3 regions of the Agrobacterium sp. CG160-95 genome follow, and region 2 is predicted to be linked to each of the others. Evidence: predicted binding sites of a transcription regulator. Region 2 holds the regulator's gene; each other region holds the start of a gene.

Region 1 (7,083 bases), on a different contig from region 2:
TGGATACGCCGGTTCGATACGAACCAGATATGGCATAGCTTCTTGGCGCGGGTGATGCCGACGTAGGCGAGACGACGTTCTTCCTCCAGACCGGAGCGGCCGCCTTCGTCCAGCGCCCGCTGGTGCGGGAACAGACCTTCTTCCCAACCGGGAAGGAAGACGGTGTCGAATTCCAGCCCCTTGGCGGAATGCAGCGTCATGATTGAGACGGCATCGAGATTTTCGTTCTGCTCGGCATCCATGACGAGCGCGACATGCTCGAGGAAACCGCGCAGGCTCTCGAAGGCCTCCATCGAGCGGATGAGTTCCTTCAGGTTTTCCAGTCGGCCGGGCGCTTCCGCCGTCTTGTCGGCCTGCCACATGGCAGTATAGCCGCTTTCGTCAAGGATCTGCTCGGCAAGCGTGGTGTGTCCGGTGTTTTCCAGAAGCCCCTGCCAGCGGCGGAAATCCTGCACCACGTCGAACAGCGCCTTGCGCGCTTTCGGTTTCAGCTCGTCGGTCTCGATGATGTCGGTCGCTGCCGCCAGCATCGGAATGTCGCGGGCGCGGGCGTAATCATGCAGATTGCGGATGGTCGTGTCGCCCAAGCCGCGCTTGGGGGTGTTGACGATGCGCTCGAAGGCCAGATCGTCGGCCGGCTGGCATACAAGGCGAAAATAGGCCATGGCATCGCGGATTTCGAGACGCTCGTAGAAGCGCGGACCGCCGATGACGCGGTAATTGAGGCCTAGCGTGACGAAACGGTCTTCGAACTCGCGCATCTGGAAGGAGGCGCGAACGAGAATGGCCATGTCGTTCAGCTTGTGGTTCTTGCGCTGAAGCTGCTCGATTTCTTCACCGACGGCGCGGGCTTCCTCTTCGGAATCCCAGGCCGCATGCACCACGACCTTCTCATCGTCGGGGCTGCTGCGCTCGGTGAACAGGGTCTTGCCGAGACGCCCTTCATTATGGGCGATCAGATGGCCGGCGGTGCCGAGAATATGCTCGGTGGAGCGGTAGTTACGCTCCAGCTTGATGACCTTGGCACCGGGAAAATCCTTGTCGAAGCGCAGGATGTTGTCCACTTCGGCGCCGCGCCAGCCATAGATTGACTGGTCGTCGTCGCCGACGCAGCAGACGTTTTGCGGCTCGCCTTTGGGGCGCTGGGCAAGAAGCCTGAGCCACATATATTGCGCCGTATTGGTGTCCTGATATTCGTCCACCAGAATGTAGCGGAATTTCTGGTGGTACTCCTTCAGAATATCGGGATTGCGACGGAAGATGCTGATGGGGTGCAGCAGAAGATCGCCGAAATCGCAGGCGTTAAGCGTTTTCAGCCGGTTCTGATAGGCCGTGTAAAGTTCGCGGCCCTTGCCATTGGCAAAGGCGCGGGAATCGCCCTCGGGAATATCCGGCGGCGTCAGCCCCTTGTTCTTCCAGCCGTCAATCATGCCGGCGAATTGTTTGGCCGGCCAGCGCTTGTCATCAAGACCTTCGGCCTGGATAAGCTGTTTGATCAGCCGCACCACATCGTCGGTGTCGAGAATGGTGAAATCAGACTTCAGGCCGATGAGTTCGGCATGGCGACGCAAGAGCTTGACACCGATGGAGTGGAAAGTGCCGAGCCAGGGCATGCCCTCAACCGCGCCGCCGACCAGAACGCCAATACGTTCCTTCATCTCGCGCGCGGCCTTGTTGGTGAAGGTCACGGCCAGAATCTGGCTGGGATAGGCGCGTCCGGTCGCCAGAATATGGGCGATGCGGGTGGTGAGAACGCGGGTCTTGCCGGTGCCGGCGCCTGCAAGCACCAGAACCGCGCCGTCCAGTGTCTCCACGGCCTCGCGCTGCTCCGGGTTGAGGCCGGAAAGATAGTCGGGCGTGGGCCGGGCCTGATCGCGTGCCGCCATGGCGCGCGCGGCAATGCCAAGCCCGCCTGCGTTGCCTGCATCGGCATTGTTCGTCGCCTTGCGCGGCGCCTCAGGTTCTTCGTCGAAGAACGGCATATCGTCAAAACTGTTGCTCATGCGGCCCAATGTAGTGATTCGGGATATAAAGGCTAGAACCGTGTTCTGCTTTTATTCCGGTATCATCCGTCAAAACGCCTATTCCAAGACGTTTTTTCGTCTCAGACCCGCCTGTCGGCATCAAAAGCCGCGTCCACCGGCAATTGCAGCGCCACGGCCAGTTGGTTGGTCTTGGCGGCAAGGGCGATGACGCGCATGAGATCGGCATGCTGTTCGCCCGTCATGCCCTTGGCTTTTGCAGCCGCAGTATGGGAGTGGGCGCAGTAGGAGCAGCCATTGGTGACGGAAACGGCGATATAAAGCATTTCCTTCACCAGCGGATCGAGCGCTGAAGGTGTGGCCATCACCGCCTTGACCTCGGCCCAGGTCTTTTCCAGAAGATCGGGGTCGAAGGCGAGGTAGAGCCACATATTGTTGATGAAATCCGATTTCCGCGTTGTGCGGATATCGTCGAACACAGCCTTGACGCGCGGGTTGGCTTCGGGATTTTCGGCTTTCGTTACGGTGCTCATGCATTCCTCCGGTCATGGCTATTTCAGCTGCAGATTACCGGATTGGCGAATGTTTGCGACAGAAATGGCCGTCAGTGCGCTTTCGACGACAATTCATCACAAATTACAATTATGTAAGGAACGGATTTGTGCGTTGCCTTCGTTAAGGCATGCGGGAATACTTCTACCGTTCCGAAAAGCTCTTTTCGGGGCGGGTTTATGCTGTGCGGATAATCGGAGAATTGTATGCGGGTGTGGAAACAGGTGGGTGTCTGTCTTGCTGTGGCGGGAGCAGGACTCTGTCTTTGGGGATTTTATTCACCCGAAGCGCGGAATCTGCTCGCGGGTATCGGCATCGGCAAAACACCTGGTGGCGCGGTCGAGGTTGCCGCATCCGGTGCCAGAACACCCGGTTCGTCATCCGGCCAAAATGCCGGCGCTGCACGCCGCGATGGCAATGCCACCCTGGTGGCGATGGCCCCGGTCAAGCAGGGCACGGTCAATGACAGGCTGAACGCCATCGGCAGTGGCGAGGCCATCCAGTCGGTCGTCGTCATGCCGCAGACATCAGGCACGCTTTCGGAAATCCGCATTTCATCCGGCGCCCGCGTCGTAAAGGGGCAGGTGCTCGCGCGGCTCGATGACGAGGAGCAGGTGATCGAGCGTGACAAGGCGCAGGTTGCGCTACGCAGCGCCGTCGAAAAATCGAGTTCCTACAGTAACCTGAAATCCGTATCCCGCCTTGATGTGCTGGACGCGCAGATTGCCGAGGAAGCCGCCAAGCTTGCACTGAGCACCGCCGAGCTGAACCTCAGGCGCCGCGACATCGTCGCACCGATTGAGGGTGTTGTCGGGATCGTGGCCGCCAATATCGGCGACAATGTCACCACGCAATCTACGATCGTCGGCATTGATGACCGTTCTCAAATTCTGGTCAATTTCTGGGCTCCGGAACGGTTCGTAACTGCAATTACCGTCGGAATGCCTGTAGAGGCCACCTCGATTTCACGCCCCGGCGAGACGTTCAAAGGTGAGGTCGAGGCCGTCGACAACCGTGTCGACGCCGCAAGCCGTACCATCCGCATCCGGGCACGGTTTGCTAACGACAAGGATGAGCTTCGGGCCGGTATGTCCTTCGGCGTCACCATGCGTTTTGCCGGAGAGACCTATGCATCCGTCGATCCGCTGGCCGTGCAGTGGGATGCCGAAGGTTCCTATGTCTGGCGCGTGACCGACAATAAATCGGCCAAGGTGCGGGTGCAGATCGTGCAGCGTAACCCCGACGCCGTTCTCGTGAAAGCGGAACTGGCGGAAGGCGATCAGGTCGTGACCGAAGGATTGCAGCGGGTGCGGGAGGGGGGTGCCGTCCGTGTCGCAAGCCAGCCGAAGCCCGAGGAGGTTGCCAGCCAATGACGACTCAGCCGCCTTCGGGTCAGGATTCCAAGCTCGCCTTCACCGCACTGTTCGTTCGCCGGCCCATTCTGGCAGCGGTTCTCAATACGTTGCTTGTGGTTGCCGGCCTTGCCGCGCTGGTTGGCGTTGAGGTGCGCGAGTTGCCGGATGTGGACCGGCCGTCCATCAGCGTCAGGACGACTTATGAAGGTGCGGCGCCCGAAACCATCGATCAGGAAGTGACGCAGACCATCGAGGGAGCTGTTGCGCGCGTCAGCGGCGTCAAAACCATCTCCTCCAATTCGCAATTCGGCACCAGCCGCGTAACGATGGAATTCGGCGACAATGTCGATATGGCCGTTGCCGCAAACGATGTGCGCGATGCCATTGGCCGCGTAACCAACCAGTTGCCTGATGATGCTGACGAGCCGCAGATCATCAAGGCGGATTCCGACAGCCAGCCGATCATGCGTCTTGCCGTCACTTCGTCCACGCTCAGCATGGAAGATCTGACCAAGCTGGTGGATGACGAAGTCATCGACCGCCTTGCCGCAGTCGATGGCGTGGCGGATGTGGAGCTTTACGGCGATCAGGAAAAAGTCTTCCGTGTCGATCTCAATCAGGCCGCACTTGCCAGCCGTGGTCTGACGGTGACGGACATTTCCACCGCGCTGGCCAGTGCCGCGCTTGATGTGCCGGCGGGATCGCTGAAAAGTTCGACGCAGGACATCGTCGTGCGCGCGACCGCGAGCCTCACGAAGCCTGAGGATTTTTCCAACCTTCTGATCAAGGACAATATCCGCCTGCGCGATGTGGCAACCGTGATGCTGGGTGCGGATGACGAGTCCACCTCGCTGCGGTCCAATGGTGTGCAGGGCGTGGGTCTCGGCGTCATCCGGCAGGCGCAGTCCAATACGCTCAATATCTCCACCGGCGTGAAGGCTGCCGTCGAGGCCATGTCGGCCAACCTGCCGCAGGGTACGCGCATCGTGGTGACCAGTGACGACGCCGTCTTCATCGAAGGCGCGTTGCACGAGGTGGAACTGGCGCTTGGTCTTTCCGCGCTGATCGTGGTTGTGGTGCTCTACCTGTTCCTGCGTGACTGGCGGGCAACCCTCATTCCGGCGATCACCATGCCGGTGGCTTTGATCGGCACGATCATCGCCATCTACATGGTCGGATTCTCGATTAACATCCTTACGCTGCTCGCCATCGTTCTGGCGACGGGTCTGGTGGTCGATGATGCGATCGTGGTGCTGGAAAATATCGTGCGCCGCCGTGCGGAGGGCATGGGGCCGCGCGCTGCCGCTGTTCTCGGCACGCAGGAAGTGTTCTTCGCGGTGATTGCGACGACGGCGACACTTGCCGCAGTGTTCATTCCGCTCTCCTTCCTTCCGGGCCAGCTGGGTGGCCTTTTCCGTGAATTCGGTTTCGTTCTCGCCTTCGCTGTCGGTCTTTCCTCCATCGTGGCCCTGACGCTTTGTCCGATGCTCGCTTCGCGGATGCTGAAAGACGGATTGAAGGAACCCACGGGACCGCTGGCGTGGTTCGGCAATGTCTTTGCCTCCACCTATAAGACGACGCTTTCCGCCTGCCTCAACAACCCGCTCATCGTCATCATCGTTGCGCTTGTCTTTTCGGGCCTGTCTTGGATTGCCTTCGGCATGATCCAGAACGAACTGACGCCGCGCGAGGACCGCGCCTCGGTGATGATGCGTGTGACGGCGCCGCAGGGTGTCAGCCTCGACTATACGCGCGACCAGTTGCAGCGGATCGAGGAAAATCTCCAGCCGCTGCGCGACAGTGGCGAAATCCGCAATATTTACTCCATCACCGGTATGAACGGTTCCTCCAACACCGGTTTTCTGGTGCTGACGCTGGCGCCGTGGGCTGATCGCGACCGCACGCAGAACCAGATTGCCGCCGACGTTACCGCTGCCGCCAACAAGGTGCCGGCGCTGCGCGGCAACGCCATGCAGCCGAACAGCCTGCGCATTCGTGGTGCGGGCAACGGCCTGCAGATGGCAATGGTCGGCAGCAATTATCAGGCACTGACAGCTGCTACGCAGAAACTACTGCTTTCCATGGAGGAAAGCGGCCTGTTCGAAACGCCGCGTTTGGACAACGAGCCCAACCAGGCGCAGCTATCCGTCTCCATCGACCGGGAGCGCGCCTCCGATCTAGGCATTGATATCACCGGCCTGTCACGCGCCATGCAATCGCTGCTGGAAGGACGTTCGGTTGTCGACGTCTTCGTGGATGGGGATGCAATCCCGGTCCGGCTGCTGTCCTCCACCCGGCCGATCAACGACCCGACCGATCTCGAAAACGTCTTCCTGAAAACGGGTGACGGCAAGATCGTGCCGATGTCGGTCATTGCCACCCTGAAGGAAAATGCGGTGGCGCCGCAGCTGAACCGCGAGCAGCAGCTTCCCTCCGTCGGCTTTACCGCCAATCTCAAGGACGGCGTTTCGCTCGGTCAGGCTTTGGAAAAGGTGAACGAGCTCTCACAATCCCTCCTGCCGCCCGGCGCCCGCCTTCTGCCGCTCGGCGAGGCGGCGACGCTTGAGGAGAATTCGAGCGGCATGCTGCTGACCTTCGGTTTCGCCATCGCCATCATCTTCCTTGTCCTGGCCGCGCAGTTCGAAAGTGTCCTGAGTTCGATCATCATCATGTCGACGGTGCCGCTCGGTCTTGCCTGCGCCGTCATCGCGCTGCTCGTCACCGGATCGAGCCTCAACGTTTATAGCCAGATCGGGCTTGTGCTTCTGGTGGGCGTGATGGCGAAGAACGGCATTCTCATCGTGGAATTCGCCAACCATCTGCGTGACCAGGGCGCCACCGTGCGCGAAGCCATCGAAAAAGCCACCAGCATCCGCCTGCGCCCGGTGATGATGACAATGATCGCGACCATTTTGGGCGGCGTGCCGCTGGTGCTGGCGCAGGGAGCAGGGGCGGAAGCACGCATCGCGCTGGGCTGGGTTATCGTTGGCGGTCTGGGTTTTGCGACGCTGGTGACGCTTTACATCACCCCGGTTTCCTACCTGCTGATTGCCCGTTTCGCCAAACCGCAAGCCGATGAGGAAATCCGCCTCCACCGCGAACTGGAACTTGCCGCGCGTCGGAAGGCGCTGGAGGAGGACAAGCAGCTGCTTGCGGCGGAATAAAAATTTATGGGCAAGCCGGCGAGTCGGCTT
Region 2 (7,083 bases):
TACAGGCGAACGGGTTTGCACCCGACGAACCGGCAAGACGCACCGTGGAGGTGGAAGCGTTCTGTTCGTGATCCGCATGCAGGATGAAGATGCGGTCCATGGCGCGAGCCAGAACCGGATCGACCTTGTACTCTTCGCAAGGCACGGCAAAGCACATGTGCAGGAAGTTAGAAGCGTAATCGAGGTCGTTCTTCGGGTAAACGAAGGGCTGGCCGATATGGTACTTGTAGGCCATGGCGGCGATCGTCGGCATTTTCGCGATCATCCGCAGCGAAGCGACCATGCGCTGGTGCGGATCCGTAATGTCGGTCGAGTCGTGATAGAAGGCCGAGAGAGCGCCGACCGTGCCGCACATGACAGCCATAGGATGTGCGTCGCGACGGTAGCCGGTGAAGAAGCGGCTCATCTGCTCGTGCACCATGGTGTGGCGCGTGACGCGGGTGTCGAAGTCCTTCTTCTGCGCAGCTGTCGGCAATTCGCCGTAAAGCAGCAGATAGCAGGTTTCCAGGAAGTCGCCCTGTTCGGCAAGCTGCTCGATGGGGAAGCCGCGGTGCAGAAGAACACCTTCGTCACCATCGATATAGGTGATCTTGGATTCGCAGGAGGCTGTTGAGGTGAAGCCGGGGTCGTAGGTGAAGGAGCCCGTGTGCTTGTACAGCGTGGCGATATCGACGACGCTTGGTCCAATCGTGCCTTCCCTGACTGGGAGTTCGACCTGTTTTTCGCCAAGTGTCACTGTAGCGCTTTTTTCCGTCATACTGATCCTCCGAAAACATGCGGGTGGGGGCGTTGAGATACGCCCCGCGGTTAAGCGTCTACCGATTAGCTATATGATCCTTGCGCGGATGCCAAGCTATCCAAAGGTCAAATTGTGCATTGCGGCAAACGCAATCGCGTTGCTTCAGGCTTTCCCGGCAGCAGCAATTCAATCTCGGTCAACGCATCGTTAAAGTAAAGGATTGCAATCCCCAGCGCTGGTCTGCAAACCTGTTTTTGGTGCGGCAAGGGGCGGTGGGGATTGCTCGGTCAAGGGGAAAAACAGCATTTCGAATATGCTAAAACGATGCAGGGAGACTTGCCCGGCACGCGGGAAATTCTGTTTCCTCTCCGCCGAAGCAGTGATGCGGCAACATATGACACTCCCGCCATTATTCCGGAGATTAACCGCAACACTACCGTGGTCGAAAAAATCGCCACGTACCTGGCCGAGGAGCGCGCATTCGGCCACGATTTTCTTTTCATTCCAGTTTCCATCGGCTGCGGCGCGGTACTCTGGTTTTCTCTAGATGCCACGCCTTCCCCGGTCATTTTGATTGCCACATTTCTATTTGTCGCCGTTCTGGCGCTCTTTGTGAGATATAAAGCTGGCATTGTGGCGGCGGTTTGCGGCCCTTTCGCTTTTCTATTGCTCGGCATGCTCCTGGCCGATTTCGAAACCCGACGGGCAGGGACCGTGGTGCTGGATACCCCCGTCACCACCACCATCACCGGCACTGTGGCGCGCCGGGAGGTCGATGCACGCGGCTACTGGCGATATGTCGTCGATCTGACCGCAACAGCGGACCCGACATTGTCGCGTCCGCCGCAGAGGATATCGGTGCTTTCGCGTGGCGGAGGCGAGCCGATCGCACTCGGCGCCAACCTTCGCGGCAAGGTCCGCCTCTCGCCGCCGTCCGGCCCGGCCTTGCCGGGACTGAACGACTTCGCCTTCACGTCCTATTTCAGAGGCATAGGCGCGACCGCTTTCTTTTATAAATCACCGGATGCGCTTGTATCACCCGTTGGTGACGCAAGGCCTGACAAGGGTTGGCTGGAATGGGCCGATATGCGGCTTTACGGCCTTCGCAGCGCAATTGCCGAACGCATCCGCACCACCATCGGCGGTGATGCCGGAGCCTTCGCCGCCTCCATCATCACCGATGAGAGACAGGCTATATCGGCGGAGACGATGGAGGCGTTGCGGCTCTCCGGCCTTGCCCATATCGTTGCCATATCCGGGCTCAACATGGCACTGGCCTCCGGCATATTCTTTGTTGGCCTGAGACTGGCTTTCAGCCTGTTTCCCGCCTTTGCGCAGCGCTGGCCGGTCAAGAAGATCGCGGCTTTCGCGGCACTGCTGATGACGCTTGCCTATTATCTGATTTCCGGTTTTGCCGTTTCCGCCGAGCGTGCCTGGCTGATGATGTCTGTGATGCTGATCGCGGTCCTTTTCGATCAGCCATCACTCAGCCTCAGAAACGTTGCCATTTCCGCCCTGATCATTCTGGCTTTCTCGCCCTCGGAAATCATGGGTCCGAGTTTTCAGATGTCATTTGCGGCCACCATAGCGCTTGTGTCCGCCTATGCCTTCTGGAGCCGTTGGCGCACGGATCGCGAAAGGCTGTTCATCGGGCGCAAGCCCGCATGGCTGAAGGTGGCGGAAATGATGGGCGCGGTCATTGGCGGCGTTATCACGACGTCGCTGATCGGGGGCCTTTCTACGGCGATCTATTCGGCCGAACATTTTCACCGTGTCACCACCTATGGACTGTTCGCCAATCTGGCTGCAATGCCGCTCATGTCGCTGATCGTCATGCCATTCGCTCTTATCGCCATGCTGCTGATGCCCTTCGGGCTCGACGCGCCGTTCCTGAAGATCATGGGTTATGGCATGGCACTCGTCATCGAGGTTGCAAACGAGGTGGCCTCCTGGGGCGGCAGCGCAGCGACGGGGCGTCCGCATGGCTGGTTTATCGGTTTGGCTTCGGTGGGTTTCCTGCTGCTGACATTGCTGCGCAGCCGGCTTGCACTTCTTGGCATCCCGTTTCTGCTCTTGGCCTTCGGCGTGTCGGCAGTTACGGCCTATCGTGATCTGCCGGATCTATTGATTCACGAGGACGGCGAATTGGTGGCACTCGTGGAGGATGGCAAGGTCTCAACCACAAAAGCCCGTCCGCAGGGCTTCGTTTACGGCCAGTGGCAAAGGGCGCTGCTGCTGCCGGAAAAAACCGTGCCGCCGGGTTTTATAAATGGCGAGAGCACGGCAAATACTGCTGGTTCTGCCTCGAGATCGAAACTGTCGCCGGAAGACATGGCTGTGGTGGTGCGCGAGATGACGGCGGCGCTCAAAGACGCCAAAGCTGGCGTCTTCACCTGCAGGAAAGACATATGGTGCGTAGCGAGCGCCGCGAGCGGAGAGTGGATTGTCGTTCTGGAAGATGGCCGCTTCGCCGGAAAAGCCTGCGATATTGCCGATATCGTCGTTGTTTCCCGCAGAACCTCTTTTTCTCAGTGCCGCTCGGGTGCACTCCTGCTCAGCCGTGACATCTTGCGGCGTCTCGGTTCCGTGGAAATAGATTTTGCTGACAAGAGGGAGGAGGGTGTGGCGAGCGGGCTGCGCGCCGCAATCGCCGGAACGGACAGGCCCTGGAGCCAGCACCGTTATTACGACTGGAAAAGCGGACGTTTCGACCGTGATCTGCCGCAGCCCATCATCCGGCTGCTGGCGGCGTCGCAATGACTGCCGCCAGCATGGATCATCGGGCCTTGGCGCGCAAATCTTCAGTCAATTCGCCGATCTCGCCAACTTCCTCTTCATGACCAGCGTCGCGCCAGCTCTCCTTCAAACCGGCCTCGTACCATTCTTGCATGGCAGGCAGGGCGAGCAGCCGGTCGCAATAGGCTTTCGCTGCTGGCGAAAGATCCGCGCTGCCATAGGTCTGGAAACGGAATGCAACCGGGCAGAAGAAAGCATCGACCGCCGTGAACTTTTGACCGGCAAGATATGGCCCGCCGAATTTTGTAAGACCCTCGCTCCACAACGCATCAATCCGCTTTATATCGGCCTTAAGTCCGGCATCGCCGCCCCTGGGTTTGACCCGAATGCCCACCGACATGGGATAGAGATTGCGCAGCGAGGAAAAGCCGGCATGCATCTCACTTGCGGCCGAACGCGACCATGCCCTCGCATGCTTGTCGCTTGCCCAGACGCTCTGGTGTCTTTCAGCAAGATATTCGACGATCGAAAGCGTTTCCCAAACCGTCATACCCTCGTCGACCAGGCAGGGCACCTTGCCCGTCGGCGAAAAGGAGGAGAAGGAGACGCCTTCGCCGAACGGAATGAGCTTTTCATCAAAGGCGATACCGAGCGTGCGCATCAATACCCACGGCCGCAGCGACCATGAAGAATAGTTCTTGTTGGCTATATAAAGATCGTACATGGCGTATCTCCCGGATATGACGCGTATTTCTACACCTGCCAAGCGTTCACGGAATATCGAAAATTATCCATGGCTCCCATAAACGCCGTTGATGAATGGTGATGTGGGGTCACTGAGAGCGCGCCTTGCGATAAGTCACCCTTTGGTGACCACTAAAACTGACTGCGCAACACGACAGAACAACGTCGCTAAAAAACAGCGGATGGGATCGCTTCGACAATTATAGCGAACAGCCCATTCGCCACCACGCCTGTAGCGAAACCGAAGCATCTTTATGGAGTAGGAACTCAGTTTAGAAAGGGCAACGCGCATAGGCTGAATGGCGCATATCCTCGTGCACCCGCAAAAGCACGCCACGTTTGGAAACAGCCAAACCCGATTATAGGCGCCATCTTCACGATGACGCCTATTGTAAAGTGAATACGTTCGGTTCGATAAGATCAATGGTAGCGGCGGATCAGCCCCACCAGCTTGCCCTGAATTTTCACCCGGTCGGGCCCGAAGATACGGGTCTCATAGGCTGGGTTTGCCGCCTCGAGCGCAATGGAGGCTCCCTTGCGGCGGAAGCGCTTCAGCGTGGCTTCCTCGTCATCCACCAGAGCCACAACGATGTCCCCGGGATTGGCGGTGTTGCCGTTGCGGATGATGACTGTGTCGCCGTCGAAAATGCCGGCCTCGATCATCGAATCACCCTTGACCTCAAGAGCGTAATGTTCGCCCGTGCCAAGCATGTCTACTGGCACGGCCACATCATGGGTGTTGTTCTGGATGGCGGAAATCGGCACGCCCGCAGCGATGCGGCCCATGACCGGCACGGTGACAGCCCCGCCCAGATCATTGGCCGGCGTCTTGGGGGCAGGGGCCGGTTCCGGCGTCTTGGGCTTGCCAAGGCTGCCTTCGATAACGCTCGGCGAAAAGCCGCGCTGCGGCCTTGCACCCGGCGTATAAGCCTCGGGCAGCTTGATGACTTCCAGCGCCCGGGCTCTATTCGGTAGCCGACGAATGAACCCGCGCTCTTCGAGAGCGGTTATCAGGCGGTGGATGCCGGATTTCGAAGCAAGATCGAGTGCGTCCTTCATTTCATCGAAGGAGGGCGGCACGCCGGACTCTTTCATTCGTTCATGAATGAAGAGAAGCAATTCCTGCTGTTTGCGCGTGAGCATGAGGAAAACACCCTTTAGAATCGTAGTGGAAGTCGCGAAACAAATACAGAACGAACACTATATGTTCCATATGTGTTCTGCAATCCCCTAAAATTTCGTGAAGGTGCCATCTGTTGCTGTGATGATTTGCCTCATAGCACGCAATTGTGCTTTTGTGCGGTCGAAACCGTCCCGGCATGCTCCGGGCGGAAGGCCGGCAGGATACATTTTCATGACGAAACCCTATAGCGTTGACCATCTCGTTTTGCCCGTGGAAGTCATAGGCGTCGCCGTGAAGCGCCTCGTCAGTCTTGGCTTTACGGTTGCGCCGGAGGCTCTGCATCCTTTCGGCACCCAAAATGCCTGCGTATTTTTCGCCGATGGCACCTATCTGGAGCCGCTCGCAATTGCTGATCCGGCTAAATATAATGCGTCAATAGAGAGGGGTGATGTGTTCACCGGCAGGGATGTGGCCTTCCGGCAACGGGACGGGCAGGAGGGTTTTTCGGCTCTTGTCGCCAGGACTGAAGACGCCTTGGTTGACCATGAGCGGTTTCGGGCAGCCGGCCTTTCGGCGGGCGATGTTTTCGAGTTTTCGCGGCCTGTTCGGATGTCGGATGGCTCGCAAGGCGAGGCGGCGTTCCGGCTGGCTTTTGCGGCAAGCGGAGCGGCCGCGGATTTCTTTTTGTTCAGTTGTCAACGGCTTCAAGCCCTTCCGGGCGATCGCACCATGCTGGAGCGCCACGCCAATGGTGTCACCGGCCTGAGTGAAATCGTCCTGTTTTCCGGCGGCAATATGAAGGTGGCGGGCCTGATCGAGACAGTGTTTGCCTGTGAAGGCAAATGGTCTCCGGGCGGTGATATGGTTTTCGCGACCGGCAATGCCAGCATCAGATTGACCGGAAAACCGCCTTTCGGCGGGCAGACCCTGAATGCTCAGGATGGCAACGAAGGCGGATTGCGCGGCGCGGGCATCGTCTTTTCGTCACACGATCTTGCCGTGACAGAGGCGGTGCTTGCTGCTAATGGCGTGTCCTGCGCAAAAGCGGACGGCCGTCTGGTGGTGCCCGCGGCACCCGGTCAGGGCGTTGCCTTCGCCTTCGAGGAAAAATGATGAGCGTTACGAACAATCTTAAAGTCACTGCCGGCGACGGCGCCAGCAAGGTTTCCTTCTCGAATACCGAGCGGTTTTCGCTGATTGCCGGTCCGTGCCAGATGGAAAGCCGCGAACATGCCTTCATGATCGCTGGCGTGCTGAAGGAGCTTTGCGACAAGCTGGGAATAGGGCTTGTCTACAAGTCTTCTTTCGACAAGGCGAACCGCACTTCGCTTTCCGGAAAACGCGGCATCGGCCTGGATAACGCGATGCAGGTTTTTGCCGATCTCAAAAAGGAATTCGGTTTTCCTGTTCTGACCGACATCCACACGGAAGAGCAATGCGCCATCGTTTCCGAGGTAGTGGACGTGCTGCAGATCCCGGCGTTCCTAAGCCGCCAGACCGATCTTCTCGTTGCTGCCGCCAAGACCGGCCGCGTCATCAACGTCAAGAAAGGCCAGTTTCTGGCGCCCTGGGACATGAAGAACGTGCTTGCCAAGCTCAATGAGAGCGGCAATCCGAATGTGATGTTGTGCGAGCGCGGCGCGTCCTTCGGTTACAACACGCTGGTTTCCGACATGCGCTCTTTGCCGATCATGGCAGCGCTCGGCGCACCTGTCGTGTTCGATGCCACCCATTCGGTGCA
Region 3 (7,083 bases), 1.1 Mb from region 2:
CAGCTGCCGAAATAGCTCAGGCCCATTCGCCCTTGCGCATCACCGGAACTGTGGAGCCATCCGGCTTCACGCCATCGATATCCACCTTGTCGGAACCGATCATCCAGTCGATGTGGATCAGGCTGGAATTGCCGCCTTGCGCCTTGATCTGATCCTGCGACAACGAAGCACCATCAACGAAGCATTTCGAATAGCATTGGCCGAGCGCAATGTGGCAGGAGGCGTTTTCGTCGAACAGCGTGTTGTAGAACAGGATGCCACTTGCCGAAATCGGCGAGGAATGCGGCACCAGTGCCACTTCACCCAGACGCCGCGCACCCTCGTCGGTATCGAGCACCTTGTTCAGCACGGCTTCGCCCTTCGAAGCCTTGGCTTCCACGATGCGGCCGTCTTCGAACTTCACCTGGATATCGTCGATCAGCGTTCCCTGATGTGAAAGCGGCTTGGTGCTGGACACGTAACCATCCACGCGCAGCGCATGCGGTGTGGTGAACACTTCTTCCGTCGGAATGTTCGGGTTGCAGGTGACGCCGTTCTTGGCGGTGGAGGCGCCCCCATGCCATTCGTGGCCGTCCGCCAGGCCGATTTTCGCGTCCGTGCCGGGACCGGTGAAATGCAGCGACGAGAAACGTTCACCGTTCAGCCATGCCGAACGCTTGGCGAGATTGGCGTTATGCTCCGCCCATGCCGCGACCGGATCGGCGAGATCTACCCGCGAAGCGGCGAAGATGGCGTCCGCGAGCTTGCGAACCGCTTCGTCTTCCGTCACGCCGGGAAAGACCTGTTTTGCCCAGGACGGGTTTGGATAGGAGATGATGTTCCAGTTGATATCGAAGTTGGAAATCTTCTCAAGCGCCGGCTTATAGGCCGTGGAATTGGCCTTGTTGGCGCGCGCCACCTTGGCGGGATCCTGTTCTGCCAGCAGCATGGGGTTGTCGCCGGCAATAGCAAGCCGTGCCGCGCCATTGGCATAGGCCTTGGCCATGCCGTCATAGAGCCAGCCGGAAGCCCGGTCGAAATTGGCGTCACTGGCGTGGCGGTAGCGGGAAAGCGTGGTTTCTTCGTCGGAGTAGAATGTGGTGACCAGCCCGCCGCCGGCAAGATAGGCGTGTTTGGTCAAAAACCGCACCAGCGGCAGCGCCGCCAGCGGAGCGGTGATCACCAGATCCTGATCCTTCTGCAATTGCAGGCCGACCTTGACGGCGACTTCAGCCAGTTTCTCGAGTTTGACGGGATCGATAGGGGAAACAGTCATGATCTGCCTTCGTATATTTCAATCGGAGGCGCCGACCATAGCCCATTCGCTTCGAAAGCCAAATGCTTTCAAAGCTGTGTCGAGATGTCAATCGGCCACCAAAGGTGCGACAATGGCTTTCAGCGCCGCCTGCGCGTCGCCGGGGGAAAGCCTTACCTGCAAACCGCGCTGGCCACCATTCATGTAGACATAGGAATGGGTCATGGCCCCAGCCTCTATGGCGGTCGGAACCTGTTTCTTCTGTCCAAAAGGGCTGATGCCGCCCACATGATAACCGGTTGCCCGCTCCGCATCGGCGGGCTTCATCATGCTGGCAGATTTTCCCCCGAAGGCGGCGGCGAGCTTCTTCATGCTCACTTCCCGGTCGGACGGGACGACGACGCAGACCGGCTTGCCATCCAGCTCGGCCATCAGTGTTTTCAGAACCAGATGTGGCGGTTCGCCGATAGCTTCGGCCGCCTGCAGGCCGATCCGGTCGGCATTCGGGTCGTAGTCATAGGTAACTGTGGTGAAGTTCACATCGGCCTTGTTCAGCATCTGGGTAGCGCGGGTTGTCTTGGACATGGTGGCCTGCGCTCACGCAAAGAGGGACTGATAGGTTTCCGGCTTGAAGCCGACGGTTATCGTCTCCTTTGCCTCCAGCACCGGTCGCTTGATCATGGAGGGCTGCTCCAGCATCAGGCCAATGGCCTTTTCGCGGGTAAGATCGGCTTTCTGGCTATCGTCCAGTTTTTTGAAGGTAGTGCCGGCCCGGTTCAGAACCGTTTCCCAGCCCGCGGCATCGCACCATGTTTCGAGATGGGCCTGGTCGATGCCGGCCGTCTTGTAGTCATGGAAAGAATAGTCGACACCGTTGGCTTCCAGCCAGCTTCTGGCCTTTTTCATCGTGTCGCAGTTCTTGATGCCGTAAATGGTGACCGTCATGTTGCCTGCCTCTTTGTCTTGAACTTCCGGCATAACAAATAATGCGCCGTATTCAACCCGCAGCCTGAAGCACGGAATTCGAGCCATGCAAAAATGCAGTGTCTGACATCCAAACGAGCGCGAGCAAAGCTGCATGGCTTCCCTGCTACATCATGAGTTGTAGCAGAGGACAAAAATGCCCATTATCTGGGCATCAAAGATGGAGAGAAAAATGCGTCAGGTTGCAAAGACATCGCGTAACTTCTTTGGCGAAACTTTCGCCGTTCTTGGTGCCGCACTTTCGGTTTCGGCCGCTGTCCGCGCGCATCGCAAGCCGGCCCGCGCCGACCTCGAAGCGCTTGGCATCGACGGCAAGGCTTTCGACAAGGTTCAGCTCTAAGCTGATTATCGTTTGCAGCGAGGCGACATCGCCTCGCTCGTGCGTATATGTTGGCGGGCCTTAGCGTTCCGCCTGCTTTCGGTTCGGCCGTTTTCTCGGACCGATCAGTTTATCCGGTAAATGCAGCTGGCTTTCGAGCGGCTCATAACGATCTGCTTTTGCGGAGAGTGCGAAGCGTCCAAGGGACTCATGTCGCGTTTCGCCATTATGGCTGAAAACAAGCTCGAAATTACCCGCAAGCCAGCTATAGGGTTTTCCTGCCGGCATCGGCTCTATCTTCCCGCAGCCATAAATCATCGTGATATGCGGCGTGTAAGATGGTGCCGCGATATAGGGAAGGTTTGCCTGTCGAAGCGCGCGTTGCAGCAGCTTCACCAGAGCGTTGATCTCCGGCAGATCACCACCGTTTCGCAGCACCAGACTATTGCGATTGCCGAAAAGCGCGCTTGCGTCCAGGGTGACTGGAACAGGCCGCGCGTTTACCGCACCCATTGCCGCCTTCAGCCTGCTTGTCAGTCCGTGAGGGATTGTCTCGAAACATCCCAAACACAGCAGGGTTATGTGCAGAAGCTCGGCGGGATATGCCTCGCGGGTTGTCCGACCCTTGGCATGATGCGACGCATCGACAAAAATTCTTTCCGCCAATTGCCGTGGTGGCTTCAGCAGTAGCAGGAGCTTGTTTCGAAAGCGCGGATTGATGCGCCGTATTTTCTGCGGCTCCAGCCCATCAAAACAAAGCTGCCTTAAGGCTCTTTCGTCCGCCAACTCGCACTCCATGACGATGCTCCACAGCCTTATACCAAGGCCGGAAACCTATCATTGCGCGGTGATAAAATAAAGAACAAAAGAGGAACAAAAGGCGGAATTGCTCCGCCTTCGTTTTATTCCCACTCGATCGTGCCGGGCGGCTTGCTCGTCACGTCATAGACGACACGGTTGATGCCGCGGACTTCGTTGATGATGCGGGTCGCGGCGCGGCCGAGGAAATTCATGTCGTAGGGGTAGAAATCCGCCGTCATGCCATCCACGGACGTCACAGCGCGGAGCGCACAGACGAAGTCATAGGTGCGGTAGTCACCCATGACGCCCACGGTCTGCACCGGCAGCAGCACTGCGAAGGCCTGCCATATGGTGTCGTAAAGACCCGCCTTGCGGATTTCGTCGAGATAGATTGCATCTGCCTTGCGCAGAATATCGAGCTTCTCGCGGGTGACCGCACCGGGGCAACGGATCGCCAGACCCGGGCCGGGGAAGGGATGGCGGCCGATGAAGCTTTCCGGCAGGCCGAGTTCACGGCCAAGCGCACGCACCTCGTCCTTGAAGAGCTCGCGCAGCGGCTCCACCAGCTGCATGTTCATGCGCTCGGGAAGGCCACCGACATTGTGGTGGCTCTTGATGGTGACGGAAGGACCGCCGGAGAAGGAAACGCTCTCGATGACGTCAGGGTAAAGCGTGCCCTGCGCGAGGAAATTCGGAGCACCCTTGCCGTCTGCTGCGATCTTGGCAGCTTCCGCCTCGAAGACCTCGATGAACAAACGGCCGATAGTCTTGCGCTTCACTTCCGGGTCGGAGACGCCAGAAAGCTGGCCCAGGAACATGTCTGCGGCATCCACATGTACCAGCGGAATATTGTAATGGTCGCGGAACATGCCGACGACCTGCTCGCTTTCGCCAAGCCGCATCAGACCATGGTCGACGTAAACGCAGGTCAGCTGGTCACCGATCGCCTCATGGATGAGGATCGCCGCAACCGAGGAATCGACGCCGCCGGAGAGTGCGCAGAGCACGCGCCCGGTGCCGACCTGATCGCGGATCTTGCGGATCATCTCGGCGCGATAGGCTGCCATCGTCCAATCGGATTTGAGACCGACGATCTTGTGCACGAAGTTGGAGAGCAGCTTGCCGCCATCAGGCGTATGCACCACTTCCGGGTGGAACATGGTGGTGTAATAGTGGCGTGTCTCGTCGGCAGCTATGGCGAAGGGTGCGTTCTCGGAGGTTGCGATAACCTCGAAACCTTCCGGCAGTTTCGTCACGCGGTCGCCGTGGCTCATCCAGACGGGATAGCTCTTGCCCTGTTCCCAGAAACCGTCGAACAGAGGGCTTGCCTTTTTGATGTCGATATCGGCGCGCCCGAATTCCGCCGCGTGACCGCCCTCGACAACGCCGCCAAGCTGGGTGCAGAGCGTCTGCTGGCCGTAGCAGATGCCGAGGATCGGAACCTTGCTGTCGAACACCGCCTGCGGCGCACGCGGGCTGCCTTCCGCCGTTACAGATGCGGGGCCGCCGGAGAAGATCACGCCCTTGGGCTGGAGCTTCTCAAACGCCTCTGCGGCATTCTGAAACGGGTGGATTTCGCAATAGACCCCGGCTTCGCGGATGCGGCGCGCAATCAGCTGCGTCACTTGGCTGCCGAAATCGATGATGAGAATGCTGTCGGGATGGGCTATCTGGGTCATGGCGAGCCTTTAAAGAAAATGGCGGCTTTAGGCAACCCGGAAGCGGGCATCTAACAGCGGAAATTTACTAAAATCGCGAGGTTCAAAGGGTGATCGCACCGTCTTCGATAGCGCGGCAAAGCCTGTCGACGGCGTCTGCGAGCTTTTCATCGATGATATGCAGGTATTCCGTCCAGTCGTCCACATGGTTCACATCTTCCCTGCCATCGGAAATACCGCGCAGGCCGATGAGCGGCACGCCGAAGCGCTGGCAGGCCCGGAGCACGGCATAGGTTTCCATTTCCACCATATCGGCATCGATCGACCCATAGGCGGCACCAGAGACGACGTTGGCGCCCGTGGAAAGCCGCGCCTCGGCAATATCGGGTATGCGCAGGGGCAAGGCCACCTCGGCCGGCAGATCGAGAAACGGCGTGCGACCCTTTTCAAAACCGAAGGCTGAGGCATCCATGTCGCGATAGGCAACAGAAATCGCCTGATAGATGCCAGTCTGGTCGAGCGTCCGCGAGCCGGCGGAGCCGAGCGAAACGACAAGGTCAGGCAGATGGTCCGCCGCATCGAGACCGGCAAGAATTGCCGTGACCGAAATCGCTGCCTCGACCGGGCCGACGCCGGTCATCAAGGGCGCGATGCGCGCCTGCAGGTGGGGGCCGTATTCGGCGGAAGCCGCCATGACGAAAAGTATGGATTTGTCTGCAACATGCAAAAGCCGGTAGCTCATCCGGTAATATCCTCGCGGCCCTTTACCACCATCATCGTGCCTGTCATGGAGGCGATGAGCTTCGCCGGCCCGTCGGAAAGGGCGTAAGCGCGGCCATCGGCAACGATCAGGTTGTTGCCCGGCTTGATGATTTCGCCACGAAACAGGAACCGCTCGCCGCGCCCGGGCGACATGAGGTTGACCTTGAACTCGATTGTCAGCAGCGAGGCTTCCGGCTCTATGATCGTATAGGCGGCATAGGTGCACGCGGTATCCAGGCCGGCGGCAATGACACCGGCATGCAATATGCCGTGCTGCTGTGTCAGCTTTTCATGAAACGGCAGCTCGATTTCCACCAGACGGTGTTCGATGCGGCTTATCTGCGCACCGATTGCCTGCACCACACCCTGCCGCGCAAAGCTTCTTTCTATCCGCTGACGAAAATCGCCGGGATCCGTGATCTCCATTGGCTTACCTGCCTGCTTTTGTCCTCACCGCAAACTGACATGGCGTGTGGCGGCGGGCAAGGCAAGTGCCGCAGGAGCAATTAGTTCAGCACGGCGATGCTGGCATTCAGCAGCGTGGCAAAGGCGACCCAAAGGGCGTAGGGCACGAAAAGCCACATGGAGATGCGGTCGCGACTATAGGTGAGCGCAATGAAAGCCAGAATGCAGATCAGCATAGGCACGATGATGACGAGCGCGCCTGTCGGGCTTTGCATGCCGAAAAAGATGGGCGACCACAGGAAATTCAGCACCAGCTGCGTGAACCAGAGACGCATGCGCGTGCCCGCTGGTCTCACGATCCATGTTCGCGCGCCTGCAATGCCGATCATCACGTAGAGCGTCGTCCAAACCGGGCCGAATATCCAGTTGGGCGGGTTGAAGGGCGGCTTCTGAAGCGACTGGTACCATTCGCCCGGCACGTTGTTGATGCCGATGAGCGCACCCAGCGCAACAACCACAACCACGAAAATGATATACACGGAAAGGTTTTTCATGACGCCTCAAATGCTTTTTGGTCTTTTTTGTTCCGGTGCATTTTCAGTATTCTAGCCTGAAATACGCACGATATGCTGGTCCCACGCCACGTCGCTGCGAATAGCCTCGAAAAATCCGTCATAGGAAGAAACCGCAATGCCCTTTATGGCGGGGGCAACGCCCGCAGCCTCCCGCACGGTCGTCTCTGATACAACACGCCCGGTTTTCGCATCCAGCGTCACGGCCGCGTTGCCGTTGGGTGAGGTCAGGCCCACCAGGCCATCGCGCCGGTTGACCGCGATGGCACCGACATAATTGGCAAGGCGCACCGTCGTTTGCTCTGGTAGATCGACGAAGGCAAGGTCCTCGCCCTTCGAGAAATGGCC

The links. Region 2 encodes LexA, which represses DNA repair genes until DNA is damaged. Its sites were predicted from a motif close to TGTTCNNNNTGTGTTCNG; they were not measured.
Positions count from the first base shown of each region.
Region 1: ACQZ63_RS16815 (UvrD-helicase domain-containing protein) is a predicted target of LexA. The motif match lies at 2,045-2,062, and genes of this name have one in related genera.
Region 3: ACQZ63_RS05670 (2'-5' RNA ligase family protein) is a predicted target of LexA. The motif match lies at 3,396-3,413, and genes of this name have one in related genera.

Region 1 covers NZ_JBNWDU010000004.1:516,681-523,763, forward strand. Annotated here, with positions in the region: gene ACQZ63_RS16815 (UvrD-helicase domain-containing protein) at 1-2,003, opposite strand, end outside; gene ACQZ63_RS16820 (carboxymuconolactone decarboxylase family protein) at 2,105-2,515, opposite strand; gene ACQZ63_RS16825 (efflux RND transporter periplasmic adaptor subunit) at 2,741-3,907, shown strand; gene ACQZ63_RS16830 (efflux RND transporter permease subunit) at 3,904-7,053, shown strand.
Region 2 covers NZ_JBNWDU010000001.1:57,965-65,047, reverse strand. Annotated here, with positions in the region: gene gltA (citrate synthase) at 1-757, opposite strand, end outside; gene ACQZ63_RS00340 (ComEC/Rec2 family competence protein) at 1,064-3,499, shown strand; gene ACQZ63_RS00335 (glutathione S-transferase family protein) at 3,516-4,199, opposite strand; gene lexA (transcriptional repressor LexA) at 4,640-5,362, opposite strand; gene ACQZ63_RS00325 (VOC family protein) at 5,574-6,455, shown strand; gene kdsA (3-deoxy-8-phosphooctulonate synthase) at 6,455-7,083, shown strand, end outside.
Region 3 covers NZ_JBNWDU010000001.1:1,140,279-1,147,361, reverse strand. Annotated here, with positions in the region: gene pecM (4-hydroxybenzaldehyde efflux transporter PecM) at 1-15, shown strand, start outside; gene ACQZ63_RS05690 (aminopeptidase) at 17-1,255, opposite strand; gene ybaK (Cys-tRNA(Pro) deacylase) at 1,343-1,819, opposite strand; gene ACQZ63_RS05680 (ArsC family reductase) at 1,832-2,179, opposite strand; gene ACQZ63_RS05675 (hypothetical protein) at 2,391-2,558, shown strand; gene ACQZ63_RS05670 (2'-5' RNA ligase family protein) at 2,619-3,335, opposite strand; gene guaA (glutamine-hydrolyzing GMP synthase) at 3,440-5,017, opposite strand; gene ACQZ63_RS05660 (5'-methylthioadenosine/S-adenosylhomocysteine nucleosidase) at 5,100-5,738, opposite strand; gene ACQZ63_RS05655 (PaaI family thioesterase) at 5,735-6,184, opposite strand; gene ACQZ63_RS05650 (TspO/MBR family protein) at 6,265-6,717, opposite strand; gene ACQZ63_RS05645 (DUF1513 domain-containing protein) at 6,769-7,083, opposite strand, start outside.